4 regions of the Peribacillus sp. FW305-BF15 genome follow, and region 1 is predicted to be linked to each of the others. Evidence: riboswitches for the same ligand, from Rfam matches in the RefSeq annotation. Region 1 holds a riboswitch; each other region holds the start of a gene.

Region 1 (4,989 bases):
CCATCATTAATTTGGACCGGAATTAAGCAAAAAAATTGAAAAGTGCGAGAAAACTTTATTATGTTTATGTATTTACCATACAGAAAACACCCTGCATCCAATGATTCAGGGTGTTTTGTTATTATATTCTCTTTTTAAGAGGTACGTTTCTTCATTTCATCATTTCCCGGCTGAAACCGTGGAAAACCAATCAGGATGGCAATGATGCCACAAAGTCCAATCAGGATTGGGTAATATGAATACGGCAAGATGCTTAACGGAGAAATTTTTGCTACCCCTGCTGCAACAAGCAGTTGTGCTCCATATGGGATCAACCCTTGGATACAACATGCAAAAATGTCAAGGACGCTCGCCGATTTCCGCGGATCAATCCCATATTTTTCAGAAATATTTTTGGCAAGTGGCCCGGCAATGATAATCGAAATCGTGTTATTTGCCGTTGAAAGGTTCGTTAAACCAACAAGCCCCGCAATGCTGAATTCCGCCCCTTTTTTCGATTTGCTATTTCGTGTCACTAGGTGGAGTAAATAGTCAATGCCACCATTATGTTTGATTACAGCTACCATACCTGCAATTAAAATGGCAAGGAAGGAGATTTCATACATTCCCGCCATTCCTTCTCCAACTTTTTGAATGACACCCAACGGTTGATAACTACCATCAGCCAAGCCGATGATTCCGGCAAATACGATTCCGCTGGAAAGGACCAAGAACACATTGACTCCTGCCAATGCAGTGACCAATACGCAAAGATACGGAAGAATCTTCACCCAATCATAAGACTGTTGGGAAATGTCAGCCTGTTCACCCATCGTTAAAATTCCTAGGATGGCACATGTGATGATGGCTGCAGGTAAAACGATGAAAAAATTCACTTTAAACTTATCCTTCATTTTCGTTCCCTGAGTTCGGACAGCAGCGATTGTCGTATCTGAAATGAATGAAAGGTTATCCCCAAACATCGCACCACCAATAACGGCTGCCATTGAAAGGGCAAGTGAAATATCAGTTTGTTCACTAATCCCTACCCCGATAGGTGCCAGGGCAACGATCGTTCCCATGCTTGTCCCCATGGATAGAGAAATAAAACATGCGATGATGAAAATCCCCACCATTAATAGATTTTGGGGGAAAACAGCTAAGGCAAGATTCACGGTTGATTCAACTGCCCCCATGCCATTGGCAACTTCGGCAAAAGCGCCGGCCAAAAGGAAAATGATAACCATTAACATAATATTGGCGTCCCCGGCACCTTTACAGAAGATATCAACCTTTTCATTGAATGTCTCTTTCCGATTCATCGCCAATGCAGCTGCCGATGCAATGGAAATCGCTACAATCACCGGAAATGAATAAAAATCTTTAGTGATGATTCCGGATCCAATAAATAAAATTAAAAATACGACAAATGGGATCAATGCCCATGGATTCCCTTTATTGTTTGCACTCATGATGTACACCTCTTTTTATTTTTCCCGCGACATGTGTCACAGCTCTTATTCTATTAACAGTTTTCGCAAATAACTCCAATTTGAACCTACCTGATTTTCCAGTCATGGAGCTGTAGCAAAAAACTGGCATAAAAAAGACCCCTTCTATTTAACAACAAGAAGAGGTCTTTTAATTTATAAAAAACACCCTCCTTATCTTTCAGGCGAAAATCAGCCTGCTGGATTTGGCACAGCACTCCATTTAAGTCCGCTGCCGAGACATCTTCGGGCCAGTCCCTCCGTCTCTCTTGATAAGAAGATTACATTATATAATTATTTAAAAATTACGATGCCTGCCAGAAAAGTACCACGCTGGAAACTTGCCTGAGTTCGTGACATCGAAAGTCGTTTTGAAAAGCAAATATAACAGTACAGCATTTTGTCTATTTTCGCAAGGGTTTATTTTTAAAGTGTTTCACATGCACTCCTTACTGTTTATAAAGAGATCTAAGTTGATTGGAGCGGGTGAGCGAGACTCCTGGGGGAAAAGCGAGTGCCTGGAGGCGACGTCAAATTGTACAAACCATAAAAAAAATGCAGACAAACTCGATCTTCATCGAGTTGTCTACATTCTGAGAGGCCTAATGAACTCTCAACAAATTTGTTGGATTAGGTTAGGTGTATTATTTTTAGTCGAGTTCACATCAGTCGATACTTCAAATGCTTCCATCTGTTCCGAATCGAATGATTTTAAATACTGTTGCAGATATGCAGGATCATTAATGGAAGGATTCAACCAATCTTTTTCATCTTCTGGTTTTAGGATGACAGGCATGCGGTCATGAATGCTGGTCATTAGCTCATTTGGCACAGTTGTTATAACAGAGCACGAATAGATGCTGATGCCTTCAGGAGATTTCCAGGATTCCCAGAGACCGGCCATTCCAAATGGAGCATGATTCTTCAGTTTTATCCGCATCGGTATTTTTCTTTCTGGTGTCTTCTTCCATTCATAAAAAGAGTCAGCGATTATCAAGCATCTCTTCTTCTTATACGCATTCCTGAAGCTTGCTTTCTCAGCAATGGTTTCCGCTCTGGCATTGATCATTTTGTAGCCCGCTTTTTCGTCTTTTGCCCAGAAAGGAATGAGTCCCCACCGAAGATATCCAAGCCGGTTCCTTACCCCGTCATTAATGACGGAGAGCACGGATTGGGAGGGAGCAATATTGTAGCTGAATTGGTATTCCTCATCAAATGACCCTTGGATATCAAACCGTTCTTTTATTTCTTCTATGTCAGTGAAAAGAGTGAAACGTCCACACATAATATCGCCACCGTATTAATATTTATTACAGTGTATCAAATGGAATGGGCAGGCACAAATCAGCTTTCTAAAATCTTGATATCAGTAAATGGTTGATTAAATAATTCGCTGGAAATCAAAAGAGTGCCAAGGACTTCTCTTTCATCTTCAGCTTTAATGATTTCCGACAAAATTAAGGTACTGCCATTCCTGACCGTTACTTTATATTCATTCATGGAATCCCTCCTCAAAAGGCTAGATGGTTGTTATTATAAACCAAAAACCCACAAGTATCAGTATTGAACTTGGCAGAGGCATGGAAAATCCACATGCCTTTATACTTTAAATGGTTAGTCGAACGAAGCAATGCCAAGGACCATGAATCCTTGTGAAGGAGGCGCAAAAAACTGTCCATGAATGATTCATGGACAGTTTGGGGGCTTTAAAGGTTTTTCGCTTCAATATTGAAGATAACATTAAGGAAAGCCCCAACAGTCGATACGAAAAGAAACGCTCTTTCTGGGAAGACCGAATTGGAGTTGCCGCCATCCCATGTCCATTATTTAAAATGCAGCAAAACCTCATTTATTAAATGCCCTGCCAATGTAACGGTCTTATTATTTTCGTCCAATGAAGGGTTCACTTCAGAGATATCAAATGAGAGGATCTTTTCATTCGATACGATATGCCTAATAATGGCACGGACCAATTTCGGATCCAGTCCAAACGGCGATGGTGCACTTACCCCAGGTGCGTAGGCTGAATCAATAACATCCGAACATAATGTAAGCATGATATAGTCATTTTCCTTAGCGAATTCATTTATCCTCCGCTTCGTTTCATCCATTTCGTATAATGACAAATCTTCTTCCAATATGTAGTCGACATTACTCCTCTCTGCAGTTTCAAACAGTGCCTTCGTATTCCCCTGCTTCTGAATTCCGACACATAAATAGCCACAACTTTGATCTTCGTCCAAAATCTGCTTAAACATCGTGCCAGATGAAGTTTCATTTTCATAAGGCCTCATATCAAAGTGAGCGTCAATATTAATAATCCCTAGTCTAGCTTTTGGTCCAATGGATTTCCTAATCCCAAGATAATGGCCATACAGGGTTTCGTGACCTCCCCCAAGTATGATAGGAATCGCTTTACTCTCCAAAATCCGGGCAACAGCTGATCCCAGTTGAGATTGGGCGGCTTCCATCTCTGTACTTTCACATATTACATCGCCAGCATCCACCAGCTCGGTTTGGGAAGGTAAATGACAAGGTAATTTTGCCAACGATTGCCTAATATGATCAGGACCCTCGGCAGCACCAACCCTGCCTTTATTCCTTTTGACGCCTTCATCACATTTAAAGCCAATCAGTCCAAAAGTTCGTGATGCATTGGAAGAGGTGGCTAATTCCGAAATGGGTGCCAAGCGCACTCTTTGGTGGTATCTGAAGCTGTCCAGGTCAGTTTGGGAATCAATTCTTCCATTCCAATATTTTAAAGTCGGGTGAGTATACATAATTTCTCCTTTATTTTAAAAATTCCGAAATATCTTTCTTAAAAATTATAATAGAGATAATGTATAATTACCAATACAAAAATTTAATATTTCTATAGAAGGTCAGCGTACATTTATGATATTGACAAATATATCTGTTGGAGAATATCTTCCTTGTATCCGTTTGACATTGCTGCTCAAGCCAGTAGATTTAGCAAGGGCGTATCGATTTTGCCTATAAATAAAATCCACAAAAAGCCCAATTTCTCGGTGTTGTAAAGAGAGAAATTGGGCTTTGGCATCATATAAAAGCGACCTTTAACAGAAGGCCCGATCTCAAGTTGATCTTACTAAACTTTAGTATCAATTTTCAGTTACTGCCCCCTTATATGACCTAGTGACAGGGGGCTTTGCCAAAAACCGCAAAGCATCATGATTTCAATGATTCTCCTAATTCGAATGTTCTTCTTTATGATAGAAATGTAATGAATTATAGTATTTCTATATAACCTTCTGTTCCATTTACTCGAATACGTTGCCCATCTTTTATCAGCTTGGTGGCATTTACCACACCGACAACGGCAGGTAAGCCATATTCACGTGCGATGACTGCTCCATGGGTCATCAGCCCGCCAACTTCGGTGACGAGTCCTTTTATGGATACAAATAATGGTGTCCAGCTAGGATCGGTGAAGGTTGTAACCAGTATATCTCCATCTTCTAGATCTGCATCTTCCATGTTTAGGATGACGCGTGCTCTG
Region 2 (4,989 bases), on a different contig from region 1:
AGCCAGGGAAATGCCTGCCGCCACGCTCGTTGTGCCGATGATATTATGGCCGCAAGCATGGCCTAAACCCGGCAATGCATCATACTCGGCTAAAAAGGCAATTGTAGGTCCTTTCTTTGAAGAGTTTTTTTTGGCGATGAACCCTGTTTCATGCCCGGCAATATTGCGGGTCACTTCAAATCCTTCATTTTGAAGTATTCCGGTTAATGTATCCGAGGCGAAAAACTCTTGATTCCCAATTTCAGGTTTGGCATGAATGGCTTGGCTCGTTTCGATATATAATTCGGAATGAAGGTCGATATGATCTTCAATGATTTGCTTATGCTGCTTTAGCACTGATTCTCTCGCCATGTCTTAATCTCCCCTTTTTCTTGAATGCATCCATTACTTTTCATTAGCTGGTTTTGTCCAAGCGTCTTGATAATTCACTAATTCATCTACAGAAACATAGGCAGGAATGGTGTTTCCTTTAAACGTTTTTTCAATGAACGCTTCCACTTCTTTCGATTGATAAAGCTCCACTAATTTTTGCAGCTCAGGACGATTGGCATTTCCCTTTTTAACTGCAATGATATTAATATATGGTTTCGCCGTTTTACTTTCATGGAATAAAGAATCTTTTAATGTAAGGCCTGCTTCGACGGCAAAGTTATTATTGATGGCTGAAGCATCGGCATCATCCAATAGACGCGGTGTATTGCCGGCAGCAACAGGCTGGATTTTCAAGTTTTTCGGATTTTCCTTAATGATTTCCAATGATCCCGATCCATTGAATTCTTCTTTCAATGTAATCAATCCAGCTTCCTGAAGCAGGAGCAGTGCCCGGCCAAAGTTTGTTGCTTCATTCGGAACGGCTATCGTAGCACCATCCGGAAGATCTTTGAGCCTTTTATGTTTTTTCGAATAAAGGCCCATAGGTGCAATGACAGTCGACCCGATGGCCTCCAATTTCAGATTTTGATCTTGAACGAATTCATCGAAATAGGCGACGGTTTGGAATGAATTGGCATCAATTTCACCTTCGCTTAACGCAAGGTTCGGTTGGATATAATCATTGAAAGTGACCAGTTCGATATTAAGTCCTTCCTCTTTCGCCAAATCGACAATGTATTCCCATGTTCTCGTATCCCCGCTGCTGACACCGACTTTCACAGTTTTCACATCATCCGAACTCCCTGATGCACCCTCATCGTTCCCGCATGCTGCAGCCACGATGGCCAATGCCAATACAATGATCGTTAATAAGATTTTTTTCATTTTTCCTGCCTCCTGTTCGTTTTATCTTCTTCTTATTTTTCTTGAAACAAAGTTCCCGGTGGATTGCAATAATTGAACGATGATCACGAGCGCCGCCACTGTGACGATCATCGTCATCGTATCGAACCTTTGGTAACCGTAAGCCAAGGCTAAATCCCCGACCCCGCCTGCACCGACAGCACCTGCCATCGCCGTAGATCCAACAAGCCCGATTGTCGCTGTTGTAAATGTCAGGATTAACGAACTAAGTCCCTCGGGAATCAAAAAGCGGTAAATGATTTGCCATGTTGTCGCCCCCATCGCCTGAGCTGCCTCGATGATCCCTTTGTCCACTTCCAACAGCGAGTTTTCCACAAGCCGGGCAATATAAGGAGCCGCGTAAAAGATTAGCGGAACAATGGCCGCATTCGTTCCGATCGCACTGCCGACAATCATTCTTGTAAACGGAATGAGTGCTACAAGCAAGATGATGAAAGGAACGGACCGCAGGATATTGATGATCGGATTCAATACATTAAAAATCCATTTATTCTCCAGGATGTGACCCTTTCTTGTAATGACAAGCAGGATACCGAGCGGAAGCCCGATCAATCCGGAAAATATCAATGAGATGGCTACCATATAAAGTGTGTCACCGAAAGCTGTCGACAGCTGGTCTGCCGTTATTTCCATACCCCAAAGCGTATTACCCATTTATACTTGCACCTCCTGGACGAGAATCCCCTCATCTTTAATATATTGATAAGCCTTGTCGACCTCATTTTTGCTCCCGGTCACTTCGATGATCAAATTCCCGAAAGGCGTTTCCTGGATTTCAGAAATATTGGCTGATAAGACACTTAAATGAACATCATATTTCTTCGAGATGGTTGAAAGTAAAGGAGTACCCGAAGTAGTTCCAATAAAATTAATTTTCCAAATAATCGGGATATGGGACCCTATGCTTTTTAAGAAACTTTGTGGAATTTCGTCATGTATGACCGTTCTCACGAAGTTTTTTGCAATATCCGTTTGCGGCTTGGCAAAAACTTCGAAAACCGAACCTTGTTCAACGACGCAGCCGCCCTCCATGACCGCTACCTTATTGCAAATTTCCCGAATGACAGACATCTCATGAGTGATTAGCAAAATGGTGATATTGTATTCTTTATTAATTTTTTTTAAGAGCTGCAGAACTGCACTCGTTGTTTGTGGATCCAATGCCGACGTAGCTTCATCACACAATAAGATCGATGGATTCGTAGCCAATGCCCTCGCAATGCCGATCCGCTGCTTTTGCCCGCCGGATAATTGTTCCGGATAACTCTTTGCTTTGCTCGATAAGCCAACGAACTCCAACAGCTCGCCTACACGTTTTTGAATTTCCTTAGCCGGAGTTCCCGATAAAACCAGCGGCATAGCAATATTATCAAAAACAGTCTTTGAGTTTAATAAGTTGAAATGCTGAAAGATCATCCCGATTTTTTTCTTTTCTGCCCGTAATTCCTTCGGGCTTAATTTGGTTAAATCCTTGCCACCAACAATCACCGAACCATCTGAAGGATGTTCAAGCAAATTGACCAACCTGATCAACGTACTCTTTCCGGCCCCGCTATAACCGACTACCCCGAATATATCCCCCTTTTCCACTGTCAAATCAATGCCCTTCAAAGCCTCGACAGTCTGTTTCTTTGTTTGATAAACCTTTTTAACATCCTGAAACTCAATCATCCAATCTCCCCCCATGCTGTTTATTTGTACGAATTCCTTATCCAGAGAGAAGAGCTTTGCAACGTTTCATAATGATAGAGTTAAAATTCAGGAGTGAAACTGCAAAATTCACGAGTAAATCCACCAAACTCACGAGTAACTGCGCCAAACTCACGAATAATTACACCAAACTCACGATTATTGCGCGAAACTCACGAGTAATTGCACCCATTCTCAAAATAACCATATACATTTTGAATAAACAAAAGAGGCCTCTTCCGTCATCAGACAGAAGAGGCCTCTTTTAGACATAAAAAAGAGTAAACTCTTAAATTAATTATCTAAGAAAAGCTCCTTCTTATCTTTCAAACTTTCGTCCGTTGGAATTAGCACAGTATTTTTACAAAAGTAAAAACCCGCTGCCGAGGTATCATAGGGCCAAGTCCCTCCACATCTCTTGATAAGAATTAACGTTATATTTAATTATGTCCTTCACTATATATTCTAATTTCGCTAAAGTCAACCATATTTTTCATCGCGATAAATAGTTTCATAGTATAGTGAATCGATACTTTTTTTATTATATCAATATATTTTATATTTCTACTTTTATAATGATTTGCTCATTCTCCATACAGGGTATTTTTCATTTTCTTCCCTTATCTTCACCATGCCTGAATTCGTATATAAAGAAATCGCCCTTTGATTATCCGGAGAAACCCTTAAGTGATATTCGGATACATTAAATTGCCTGAAAAAGTTTTCTGCGTAGCGGACCAATTCCTTGCCAAGGCCTTTACTGCGGTATTCGGAAATAAGATAAAATAGATTCACATAGCCAATTTCAGTTCCTTCATACTCACGAATTTGAAGTTCCATTTGTCCAATCCGTTCTTGGTCCTTTTCAATGATCACCTGTCCATCCGGAAATTTGCGTACCCTTTCTTCCATTCGTTGCAGATAGGCATGTTCATCTCCAAAACCCGCATCAGTTCCAAAACTTACAATAAAGGAATCTTTCCGGAATTTAATGATAGTATCTTTATCTTTGTCCGTATCAATGGTACGAAAGATCAACTTCATCCACCCTTATCATTTTAGTGAAATAGTTTTCAAGCAGGGAAAACTTTCTTTTTCATAAATAATAGTCTTAAAGGGGCCCTTTTGTTTTTGTGCCTTGATGAAAAAACATCTGCCATCTTCCATTCGCACATTTCCAGATTGAACTTCTTAAGGTATGTTCCAGCTTATCTTCATCAAAAATCCGGTATGTAATTAACACGGTATCATCAGACAATGGATGCATCTCAAATTGACTTAGGGTCATGTTCACCGCTCCGGCACCCTCTTGCCCCATAAAATCGCTTTTTGACCATATGTTACCCGAACTGCCGAACTCAAAGAAATCATCTTTCAATAAGGATGAAAGCTCTTCTGGAGATGTACGAACTTCAGATTTTAACAATTTCTCCTCCAGCTGATACAAATGCTCTTTTAATAATGAAGATTCCCTGTCCATTCATCTTGTCCTCCTTTTTCTATTAACGAAAACAACCTTTCAGCATCTGTAATACTTCAATTGACTTCAATTGATGAACTTATGTAATTCATTGATTTCAATGTTAGTATGTCTTTTGAAGGATTTTGAGAAACCTAAATCATAGCTGTCATCTATTATTTTCTTTAATATGTCTAAATCTTTTTTTTCGATAATATACCTAATTCCATAATGTGATTGAGGATATAACTCTTTATGATTTCTTCTTTGCCTTGCCCAATCTTCCCTACTCTTCAACAATTCAAAATTAATAACTTCATTTAACGGATCCGTAGCCTCAACCCCATCCATGGTAACTGCAACGTACTCGGCCACCCCCTCATCGAACCATTTCGGAACGTCTTTAATTTTTTTTTCTATAAGATATTTAGCCAAAAAATAATGTGTATACTCGTGGCGTAAATCCTTTCTAAAGAACCATTCATCTGCTTCTCTATAAAGGGAATCGGGTGATACCAAGGCAATTAAATTAGCATTGTTATCAA
Region 3 (4,989 bases), on a different contig from region 1:
TGTGTTTCTAAAAAACCTTTTACCTGTTCACCGTTTTCAATAACCTCGTTTGTTTCATGGAATCTGATCGTCGCCATCATTCATTCCTCCTCTATGAGTATTTATCTTATAGAACCTGCAAACGCCTTTTGTTGATTAAGTAACAGTTGATATTGAAATAAAAATTCGCAGGCTTCAAGTATTCTTTTTGCCTCGAATCCGCTTTTGCCCCAAACCGTAATGCCATGATTGCGTATCAGCACAGCGCCAGAGTCTTCTTCGACATGCGGCTTGAACTTATCGGATAGCAACGGTATGTCAGCGTGATTATATATGATTGGAATCCGAAGCTCCGAATCTTCATCCCACCGACCGGTCGCTTTAATGATTTCATGATTACGAAAGGAAACTTGGCCTTCATCTCCGTACAATTCCGAAATCACATTATTTTCAACTGTATGGACATGGAGTACACAGTTCGCATTGGTTTTTCGGTAAATGTCTGTATGAAGTAAAGTTTCGGCCGATGGTCTTAGGTTCGTATCTTCAACTGGTTTTCCTTTTAAATCCACCAGTAAAAAGTCCGTATCCGATTGCTTCCTTTTATCCTTACCGCTTGCGGTAATATAAAAGAAAGGGCTTTTGGGTTCGCGGATGGACAAATTCCCGCTTGTTCCCATAAACCAATCCCTTTCGGCCAGTTCAGCTTTAATATCTGCCAACTCAAGCCATTCTTTAGAATGAGTGTTCACGCTTTAACCACCTCCTGCTGCTTTATAATGTCAATTACATCAAAAAATGTTTCGAATCCTTGATGTGGAATTCCTTCCCTACCGCATTTTTCAAGCAATATGTCACGGGCTATGACAAAATCGGCCTGTTTTGCCGCTTCAAAATCCGTAACTGAATCTCCAATAACGAGTTTAAAATCTTCCGGACCCGCAATTTCCCTCATAATGGATGGCTTGCAGCAACCGCAATCATTATTACATTGCTCATCACAAGCATGTGGCCACTCAATATAAATCTTTTCCTTATCAAAAAATGCATGGTTGCAATAAACGGACTCTGTTGGCAAGATATCATTCAAAAGGGGTGAAATGAAAAAATCCATGCCCCCGCTTACAATATATAAAGGGATATTGGCTTGTTTCGTATACTCAACGAATTCATAAAACCCTGGTCGAATGCCGGCGGTTTTTCTTACATATTGGATGATGTCATCCTTCAAGCCACTATCAAGCAGGGAAAACATATCCCCAACTCCTGAAGATATACTGATTTTTTGCTGAAGGACACCGTCTTTCAACGCTTCCCATTCCGGAGGCGCAAATTTCTTCATAATTGAAATGATATTATCTGTGTTGGTGATCGTTCCGTCAAAATCACAAAAGATGATCGGTTTCATTATTTCTTAAAGGCCTCCCCACAACACAAGAGCTTTTTTTAGGGTTTCTTCCTCATCCGCCGCTTCAGAAAGTTCCTTTCCTGCCAGAACGGCTTCCACAGCAGAACGGAATGCCTTGGCACCGCCCTCTGCTCCGTCAGGGTGCCCGTGAATTCCGCCTCCGGCATTAATCACACTATCAAGCCCGAAATCCTTGATCAGGTCCGGAACCATGCCCGGATGAATGCCTGCAGAAGGAACAGGGAAGGCTTTTTTCCATGAAAGTTCATCTCTTGTCAGAGCTTCAGCAATCGCTAAGGTCTCCGTTTTTTCAAGTGCGACATTTCCATAAGGGGAAGGGAACAAGGATAAATCCGCACCTGATAATCTTACTAATTTACCAAGCAATAATGGATAGCCGATACCATAAAATGATGAAGATGCCAATGCCCCGCTATATGCGGGGTGCGCCATGATCGGCAGCTTTATACGATCATGTTCACTCAAGGCCTGCAATACATCCAAACCATATGTATGAACGTTGAACAATAAAGCATCTGCCCCTGCTTCAGCCGCTTGCTCTGCCTTATCCAATAATTCAAAAGTTTTCCCAGATAGATTGACAGCATATAAAGTACGGTGGCCAGTAGTTTCATAGACTTCATTCAATATTCTTTTACCCGTTTTTATTCTATCGAAAAATGGAGTCAGTTCCTGGTCGAAGAGGATCTCATCATCCTTAACTAGGTCGACACCTCCCAATGCTTGTTGCTTCAGTTGCTCATTATGAAATGTTAGGTCTCTTCCCAATACGCCTTTAAAGATGCTCATCACCAAGGGCCGGTTAAATACGCCAAGCTTTTCCCTTATGCCTTCAATGCCAAATTGCGGCCCGGGAAAAGCTTTTTGAATATCACCGACAAAATCCAAGTCTATCAGTTTTATTTCACCGTCCAATGAAAGTTTGCCGAAGACCGTCGTAAGGATTGCAGGTAAATCATTGGAGAAATTCCTTGCCGGATAGGCAATTTTAATCAGCGAACGGTATACTTTCCGATTAAAGTAGCTGTTTGCCCTCTCTTCTTCAGATAGGGGGGTCACCGATACGACGCGTCCCTTATGTTTTTCCAGTTGTTTCTGTACCAAATGCGGCAAGTCCGTCCATGTCCCGACAGTCAGACCCAAGGCAATGCTCTCTGCTTTTTTCTCATGATTTCCAATAAGGTCATGAATTAAATAAGTAGCGACTATCTCGCTCATCTGATCACTCCTATAACACGTTAGTAAACTCTCGATGTCACTATTGGTCTGAGATGGTCTCAAAATGGCAAAAGCCCCTTCATAAAGAAGAGGCTTTAAAAAGCCATCTTCTTATCTCCCAGCCATCGGCTGCAAGAATTAGCACCGTGCCTTGTGGATTTCAAAAAAATCCGGCGGAAGGATTCCGCCCCATTTTACAATGGAATTACAGTCGGTTGCTGGGCTTCATCGGGCTAGTCCCTCCACCTGCTCAAAATAAGAAAACGCTGATATATAAGTTGCATCCAAGTATCGAAAGATTAAGAATTTATTTTGTATTCTGACAGGTAATTCCTACTTTGTCAATAAGTTTTAACTATTTAAAGGTGAACCTTATTGCATTAAAATAAGTTTAATGTCCGTATTCGTTCCACAGCCTCTTGCAGCCGTTCTTCCGAAGTCAGTAGCCCTACCCTGACATAACCTTCGCCAAATTCACCGAACCCATTCCCTGCGGCAACAGCTACATGGGCATGCGTTAATAAATAGTCCGCAAAACTCTCGGACGTAAAACCTCCAGGTACCTTGAGCCAGGCAAAAAACGATGCCGCTGGAGCTTTGACTTCCCATCCGATGGACCTCAATCCCTCAATGAAAACATTCCTTCGCCCCTCGTACATTTGCACTAACTGCTCTACACAGGTCTGTGAGTCAAGCAAAGCGCTTGCCGCAGCTTCTTGTATCGCCGGGAAGAGACTCACATAAAGATGGTCTTGTAAAAGTTCAAGAGCTTCTATTACACTCTTATTGCCCACTGCGAAGCCGACTCTCCACCCTGCCATATTGTATGTTTTCGATAGAGTGTATATTTCAACTCCTACATCCTTCGCTCCCTCCGCCTGGAGAAAGCTTATCGGTTTTTTTCCGTCGAATCCGATCGCCCCATAGGCGAAATCATGGACCACACAAATTGAATGTTCTTTTGCAAAGGAGACGGTTTCATCAAAGAAACTTTCAGTTGCAGAAGCGCCTGTGGGATTATTCGGATAATTCAAGAACATCATTTTGGCTTTATCAAGAACTTCTTTATGTATGTCATCGTATTTCGGAAGAAAATCATTTTCTTCTGTCAAGGGCATCAGTTCGGTCTTTGCCTGGGCTAAAACAACACCGGAAAGATAATCCGGATAGCCGGGATCTGGAACAAGGATCGTATCACCTGGATTCAATAAACACTGCGGAAGTTCGACAAGACCTGCCTTTCCCCCGAAGAGAATCGCCACTTCACTATTCGGATCCAGCTTGACACCGTATTCCCGTTCATAAAAGACGGCAGCAGCATCTTTTAAATATTGATGTCCCCGGAATGGCGAATATTTATGATTAATTGTTTTTTCAGCGGCAGTTTGCAAACTTTTGACGATATGTTCCGGCGTCGGCTGATCAGGGTTCCCCTGGCCTAAATTAATGACATCATGTCCTTGCTCCGTGATTGCATTGACTTTTGCGACCAGTGAAGCAAAAAACTGCTTGGGCAGGTCCTGAAGCAGTCCGGATTTTTCGAATTGCACCATTTATACACCTTCTCTGAAATTTCTTGAAATTCTAGTCACAAATGATATATGTTTATCGTAGTCTTGTAAAGCATTTTTTACATGTGGGGGGTTTAAACGATGAAGTGGAAAATAGCTTGTATTCAAATGGATATAGCTTTCGGGCAACCAGATATCAATTTTCAGGTTGCAGAACAATGGATGGAAAAAGCAGCTCGGTCCGAACCCGATATCGTCATATTACCAGAGCTTTGGACAACCGGATACGACTTGACCAGGCTGAATGATATTGCTGATCAAGAGGCAGAAAAAACGATTGAATTTCTTAGAACACAGGCACAGAAACACCAGTTTCACATCATCGGCGGTTCCATTGCGAAAAAAACAAGCAAGGGAATCTATAACACCATGATCATCATCGATAAACACGGAAAGCTCATTAAAGAATATGATAAGCTTCACTTATTTCAATTAATGGATGAACATCATTTCCTGCAGCCAGGTGAAAAAGATGGTTTATTTACTCTTGATGAAAAAATATGTGCCGGGTTCGTTTGTTATGACATTCGTTTCCCAGAATGGCAGCGAGCCCATACCGTTCAAGGCGCGGAAGTTCTATTCGTTACGGCTGAATGGCCAAAGCCGAGACTAGATCACTGGAGAGCTTTATTGATAAGCCGTGCCATCGAGAACCAAGCCTATGTTGTAGCCGTTAATCGTACAGGTTCGGATGTCAATAATATATTTGCGGGCCATTCCTTAATTATTGATCCATGGGGGAATATCATAAGTGAAGCCGGAGAAGGAAACGAACTATTGACAGGCACCTTG
Region 4 (4,989 bases), on a different contig from region 1:
AGTATGGAGTCGGTAGTCTGCGGATCCAATGCAGAAGTCGCTTCATCACACAGCAGCACTTTAGGGTCATTTGCCAGAGCCCTGGCTATGCCCACCCTTTGCTTTTGCCCTCCGCTTAATTGCGAAGGATAGGCCTTTTCCCTGCCTTCAAGTCCGACTAACTTGATCAATTCGTTCACACGCTTGGTGCGTTCAGGTTTAGAAATACCTGCAATTTCCAACGGGAAAGATATATTCTCCTGAACGGTCCTTGACCATAATAGATTGAAATGCTGGAAAATCATGCTGATTTCTTGACGGGCCTTACGGAGCTGAGCCCCTTTAATTTTTGAAATTTCCTTTTCAGCCACCACAACGGATCCCTCTGTCGGTGTTTCCAATCCATTGAGCATTCTGATCAAAGTACTTTTCCCCGCTCCACTGTAACCGATGATCCCGAAAATCTCGCCTTTATTTATTTCAACATTCACATTATTTACAGCCTTGATCGTCTCACTGTTTCCTTTTCCTGTTCGGAACAGCTTACTGACTTTCGTCAATGTAATCATTAACCCTCACCTCTTTTATCCAATAAAACCTATGAACTTAGTTGATTTCTCTACATTATTAGTCTGTTTCTCCTATCATGTAAAAGTTTTCCCAATTAAAATAGAAAAAACCTTTCTGCATGAGCAGAAAGGCAGGTGAAGAAACAGGCCTTCCTCTCATCTTCCAAAGTGATTAAACTTTGTGTGAATTGGCACCTTTCCAAGGAAATCTCCTTGTCGGTTGCCGGGTTTCATCGGGCACATCCCTCCACCTCTCTTGATAAGAGCTAATATATAGAATATTTGTACATCATTAAGTTCTTTAGTATGGAGAAATTTTATCATAGATAAAAAAGGAGCGCAATGTATATTATTTCTAGTACAAGAATGAACAGGAACTTTGCTTAAAGCGTTTTGGAAGTCAAGGAGACGATGTTCGTCGCCTTTTCAATTGCCTGCTCCAAATCTTCTATTAAGTCGTCTACATTTTCAATCCCAATCGATAAACGGACTTGATCGGCGCTTACACCCGCTTTCGCAAGACCCGCCTCATTCAATTGTTGATGGGTCGTACTTGCTGGGTGGATGATCAAGCTCTTCGCATCCCCTACATTCGCCACATGGGACCATAATTCCACCGAATTGATAAGTTTTGCCCCAGCTTCGCGATTACCTTGAATCCCAAATGTCACGACAGATCCAGCTCCCTTTGGCAAATATTTATCCGAAAGGGCTTTATCGGGATGATCCTCATCACCAGGATGTGAAACCCAGGTCACGGCAGGATGGTTTTTTAAATATTGGATGACAGACTTGGTGTTTGATAGATGCTCTTTCATCCTTACATGCAGCGTTTCAAGTCCAAGCGTAAACTGGAATGCACTTTGGGCACTTAGCGCAGGGCCCAAATCACGTAGTAACTGGACCCGGGCTTTCGTTATGAATGCGGCAGGGCCAACTGCCTCGGCGTATACCAGACCGTCGTAACTTGGGTCAGGCTCCGTGAAGCCAGGATAGTTCGGCGAGTTCCAATCGAATTTCCCTCCATCAACGATGACACCGCCTAGCGTCGTTCCATTTCCAAGAAGCCATTTTGTAGCGGAATGGATGACAATATCCGCTCCAAAATCAATTGGTCTGCAAAGATACGGTGTCGCGAAGGTATTATCAATGATTAAAGGTATGCCGGCTTCGTGGGCGATTTCCGCTACCGCTTCAATATCGAGCACCCTCAAACTTGGATTTCCGATCGTTTCAGCAAAAATGGCTTTAGTTCTTGGTGTAATCGCCCTTTTGAAATTCTCAGGGTCATCGGGAGAAACGAACTTCACTTTGATCCCATATTTAGGAAGAGTGTTTTCGAAAAGGTTATACGTACCGCCATATAATGTAGAGGCTGAAACAATCTCATCCCCTGCAGCAGCAATATTCAGGATTGAAAGTGAGATGGCAGCCATTCCGCTTGCCGTTGCCAATCCGCCGATACCGCCTTCCAATAAGGCCATTCTTTCCTCAAAAACGCTGACCGTGGGATTATGAAGCCGTGAATATATATAGCCATTCTCCTTCAGGCCAAATAAATTTGCTGCATGGTCGGTGTCCTTGAACAAGTATGCATTGCTTTGGTAGATAGGAACGGCACGGACACCTGTTTCATCAGCTTGCAGACCGCCATGAACACTCAATGTTTCAAAACGCAACTTTTTCTCTGACATTTAATTTCACCTTTTTCTATGGATTTAGTTGGATTTATATGAAATCTGGCTTTTTATAAACAAAAAAACCACTTCAATAAGAAGAGGTTTCAAGAATACACCTCATCTACCAGAGCCAACACTCTGCTGGAATTAGCACCGTATATAAAAATTTATACCGGTTGCCGGGCTTCGTCGGGCCAGTCCCTCCGCCACTCTTGATAAGAACTATTAAATTCTGCCATTACTTAATTCAAAATATAGCATTTTAGATTAAATCAGTCAATGAATTGTTAGAATATTCTTTGTTTATTTCCTGCTCTCATTCAAATGTCAGCAACAAAGAAAACCAACCGCGGTTCTGATTGGTTTCCTAACTGATTTCCTTAAGCAATCCGTACAAATAAGGAACGGATTGAAAGGCATATATTTTCTTGTGCAGCTGCCCTTCTTTGAAAAGCAATAAGCAAGGAACACTTTCGATTTCATATGATTCGGCAATTGCTTGGATATAGTTCATATTCATTTTGCCTGCCTTCAATTCGGGGAAAAGCTCCAAGGATATCGTCAGCATCTTGGAGGCCACCTGACAGGTTCCGCATAAAGGTGTATATAAATATAAGCAAAAGGTTTCCCCATTTTCAACAGCAAGCTTACACTCTTCTTCTTTCCATTCCTGCATCAATTAGTCGTTCACCCTTTGACTTAAAAATTTCATTTTCACATTCATATTGGCAGATAGGAGCACAGTTGCGATATGATGTTCGGGTGAGCTCTCCACTTCTTTGTACATTTTATTAATATACAGGTGGTTCGCTTCCGGCATTTCCCTTCGGAACTGCTTCCGCAGCTTTTCTCCTGATTCATCTGCGTCAAAAAGGAGATAAACATCACGGTCCATCAATTCATCCACTAATTCATCCAGCTTAGTTAATGATATGGTCCCATTCGTACATCTTATTTCCACATCTTCATTTAAAACGGAGGCAACTTTTCTTTTATCGGAACTGCCTTCTACAATGATCACTTTATCGAATTCGCCCCACTCCATGTCATCACTCCATCTCACGAATTATGTGCGCAACTCACCCACTGTACAAATGAAAAAGAGAGCAGGCCTTTTCAGTCCCCCCTCTCCTTTCTTTTTTAACCGTTGATTAAACTCTCATACTCTTCAGCGCTCATCAAGTTTTCAATATCACTGCTATTAGACGGTTCAAGCACGACCATCCATGCCTTTTCATAAGGGGACTCATTTACATATTCAGGGTTGTCACTTAAATCTTCGTTCACTTCAACAACCTTGCCACTGATAGGTGCATAAAGCTCAGAAACGGTCTTAACGGATTCAACGCTTCCAAATGGTTCGTTCGCTTTCAATTCATCGCCGATTTCCGGAAGCTCAACGAATACGATGTCCCCTAGCTCGGACTGTGCGAATGCCGTAATTCCAATGCGCACTGTTCCATCTTCCGTTTTGACCCATTCATGTTCTTTAGTGTAACGAAGTTCTTTTGGTGTTGTTGTCATAATTAACCCTCCATATGTACATCTTATTTTATCTATTCCATTATAAGGTAGATTGTTTGTTTAAGTAAGGAATTAACCAAATATTTTGTGAAATTTCAGTTCCATACCTGTTCGAATTGCTCTTCTTTGAATCCTACCGTCACTTTGGTGCCATCCGTAACAATCGGCCTTTTCAGAAGCATTCCATCTGTGGACAATATATCAAGCATCTCTGCTTCAGAAGCTTCTTTCAGCTTATCCTTTAAGCCCAGCTCCCGATATTTTTGACCGCTAGTATTGAAAAACTTCTTCAACTCCAAATTGCTGTTTTTATATAGTTGTTCTATTTCAGTTCGCGAAGGGGGATTATCCGCTATATGGATCGCTTCATATTGCAGTTCATGATTATCCAGCCACTTCTTCGCATTACGGCATGTACCGCATTTTGGGTACCAATATAATGTTAAGCCCATCATTTCACCACCTATCAATAGAATACCCGTTTTTACCACGCAATACAACGAAATGTCTTTTGAATTTCCAATGCGATTTCATCAAAGGAAATAAAGGGAATGCCTTTACGGGCATTCCCTTTACGGATTCTGACTCATTGCTTAAAGAGCATATTTTTCCGTTTCGATTACTTTGACGGATGCTTCGCGTTTTTTCGCAATGACATTGATTGGAGTGTGTCTTGTCAGCTTACGGAGCGACGAAAGCATGATGCGAAGAGTATCGCCTGTTTCCACTGCAATTAACGTTTCCTTTGCATGCTGTTCTATTTCATTGAAAGCTTCCTGAACGAAGATTTCAGTGTAAAGCACTTTTTGTTTGTTCTTCTCAAGACCTGTAGCTGCAATTGCTTTTTCCGTACGCAATACCACGGATTCAGCTGCATAGGCAAGGGATGCGATATCAGCAATGTTGGAGAGGATTTCTTGTTCTTGATCAAGATTTTTTCCGTATTTCTGTGCCGCAAGCCCAGCAGCCAGAATACCGATTTTCTTAGCGTTCCTAACAAGCATTTTTTCTTGTGCCAGTGGCTCATCGCCAGGTTCTTCCGGCATCATCATCATTAATTCCTCTTGCAACCCCTGAGCTTTTTGAAGTAGCGGCAATTCTCCTTTAAGTGCTTTCTTCAGGAATGTTCCCGGGACAAGCAATCTATTGATTTCATTTGTACCTTCAAAGATTCGGTTAATACGGGAATCGCGATATGCTTTTTCAATTTCATACTCCTGCATGAAACCATAACCGCC

Evidence for each region. Region 1 has a riboswitch for S-adenosylmethionine ahead of AC3WLU_RS18195 (Na+/H+ antiporter NhaC family protein). Riboswitches for the same ligand answer to the same signal wherever they lie in the genome.
Region 2: linked by a shared signal. The riboswitch ahead of AC3WLU_RS05195 (methionine ABC transporter ATP-binding protein) and the one ahead of AC3WLU_RS18195 (Na+/H+ antiporter NhaC family protein) in region 1 are both predicted to bind S-adenosylmethionine.
Region 3: linked by a shared signal. The riboswitch ahead of mtnW (2,3-diketo-5-methylthiopentyl-1-phosphate enolase) and the one ahead of AC3WLU_RS18195 (Na+/H+ antiporter NhaC family protein) in region 1 are both predicted to bind S-adenosylmethionine.
Region 4: linked by a shared signal. The riboswitch ahead of AC3WLU_RS07050 (O-acetylhomoserine aminocarboxypropyltransferase/cysteine synthase family protein) and the one ahead of AC3WLU_RS18195 (Na+/H+ antiporter NhaC family protein) in region 1 are both predicted to bind S-adenosylmethionine.

Annotation. Positions count from the first base shown of each region.
Region 1 covers NZ_JBYSYV010000017.1:62,094-67,082, forward strand. The annotation lists gene AC3WLU_RS18195 (Na+/H+ antiporter NhaC family protein) at 135-1,451, opposite strand; SAM riboswitch class I at 1,641-1,748, opposite strand; gene AC3WLU_RS18200 (SOS response-associated peptidase) at 2,083-2,754, opposite strand; gene AC3WLU_RS18205 (hypothetical protein) at 2,814-2,969, opposite strand; gene hutG (formimidoylglutamase) at 3,293-4,249, opposite strand; gene ppsA (phosphoenolpyruvate synthase) at 4,719-4,989, opposite strand, start outside.
Region 2 covers NZ_JBYSYV010000004.1:55,047-60,035, forward strand. The annotation lists partial or broken gene AC3WLU_RS05180 (M20 family metallopeptidase) at 1-351, opposite strand, end outside; gene AC3WLU_RS05185 (MetQ/NlpA family ABC transporter substrate-binding protein) at 385-1,257, opposite strand; gene AC3WLU_RS05190 (methionine ABC transporter permease) at 1,279-1,929, opposite strand; gene AC3WLU_RS05195 (methionine ABC transporter ATP-binding protein) at 1,951-2,967, opposite strand; SAM riboswitch class I at 3,302-3,413, opposite strand; gene AC3WLU_RS05200 (GNAT family N-acetyltransferase) at 3,556-4,029, opposite strand; gene AC3WLU_RS05205 (nuclear transport factor 2 family protein) at 4,097-4,465, opposite strand; gene AC3WLU_RS05210 (collagenase) at 4,532-4,989, opposite strand, start outside.
Region 3 covers NZ_JBYSYV010000021.1:17,060-22,048, forward strand. The annotation lists gene AC3WLU_RS19970 (cupin domain-containing protein) at 1-77, opposite strand, end outside; gene AC3WLU_RS19975 (methylthioribulose 1-phosphate dehydratase) at 102-731, opposite strand; gene AC3WLU_RS19980 (2-hydroxy-3-keto-5-methylthiopentenyl-1-phosphate phosphatase) at 728-1,387, opposite strand; gene mtnW (2,3-diketo-5-methylthiopentyl-1-phosphate enolase) at 1,394-2,626, opposite strand; SAM riboswitch class I at 2,735-2,888, opposite strand; gene AC3WLU_RS19990 (pyridoxal phosphate-dependent aminotransferase) at 3,007-4,179, opposite strand; gene AC3WLU_RS19995 (carbon-nitrogen family hydrolase) at 4,279-4,989, shown strand, end outside.
Region 4 covers NZ_JBYSYV010000005.1:153,090-158,078, forward strand. The annotation lists gene AC3WLU_RS07045 (methionine ABC transporter ATP-binding protein) at 1-548, opposite strand, end outside; SAM riboswitch class I at 702-814, opposite strand; gene AC3WLU_RS07050 (O-acetylhomoserine aminocarboxypropyltransferase/cysteine synthase family protein) at 932-2,242, opposite strand; SAM riboswitch class I at 2,342-2,449, opposite strand; gene AC3WLU_RS07055 (thioredoxin family protein) at 2,595-2,903, opposite strand; gene AC3WLU_RS07060 (toprim domain-containing protein) at 2,907-3,272, opposite strand; gene gcvH (glycine cleavage system protein GcvH) at 3,368-3,751, opposite strand; gene AC3WLU_RS07070 (arsenate reductase family protein) at 3,847-4,203, opposite strand; gene AC3WLU_RS07075 (acyl-CoA dehydrogenase FadE) at 4,345-4,989, opposite strand, start outside.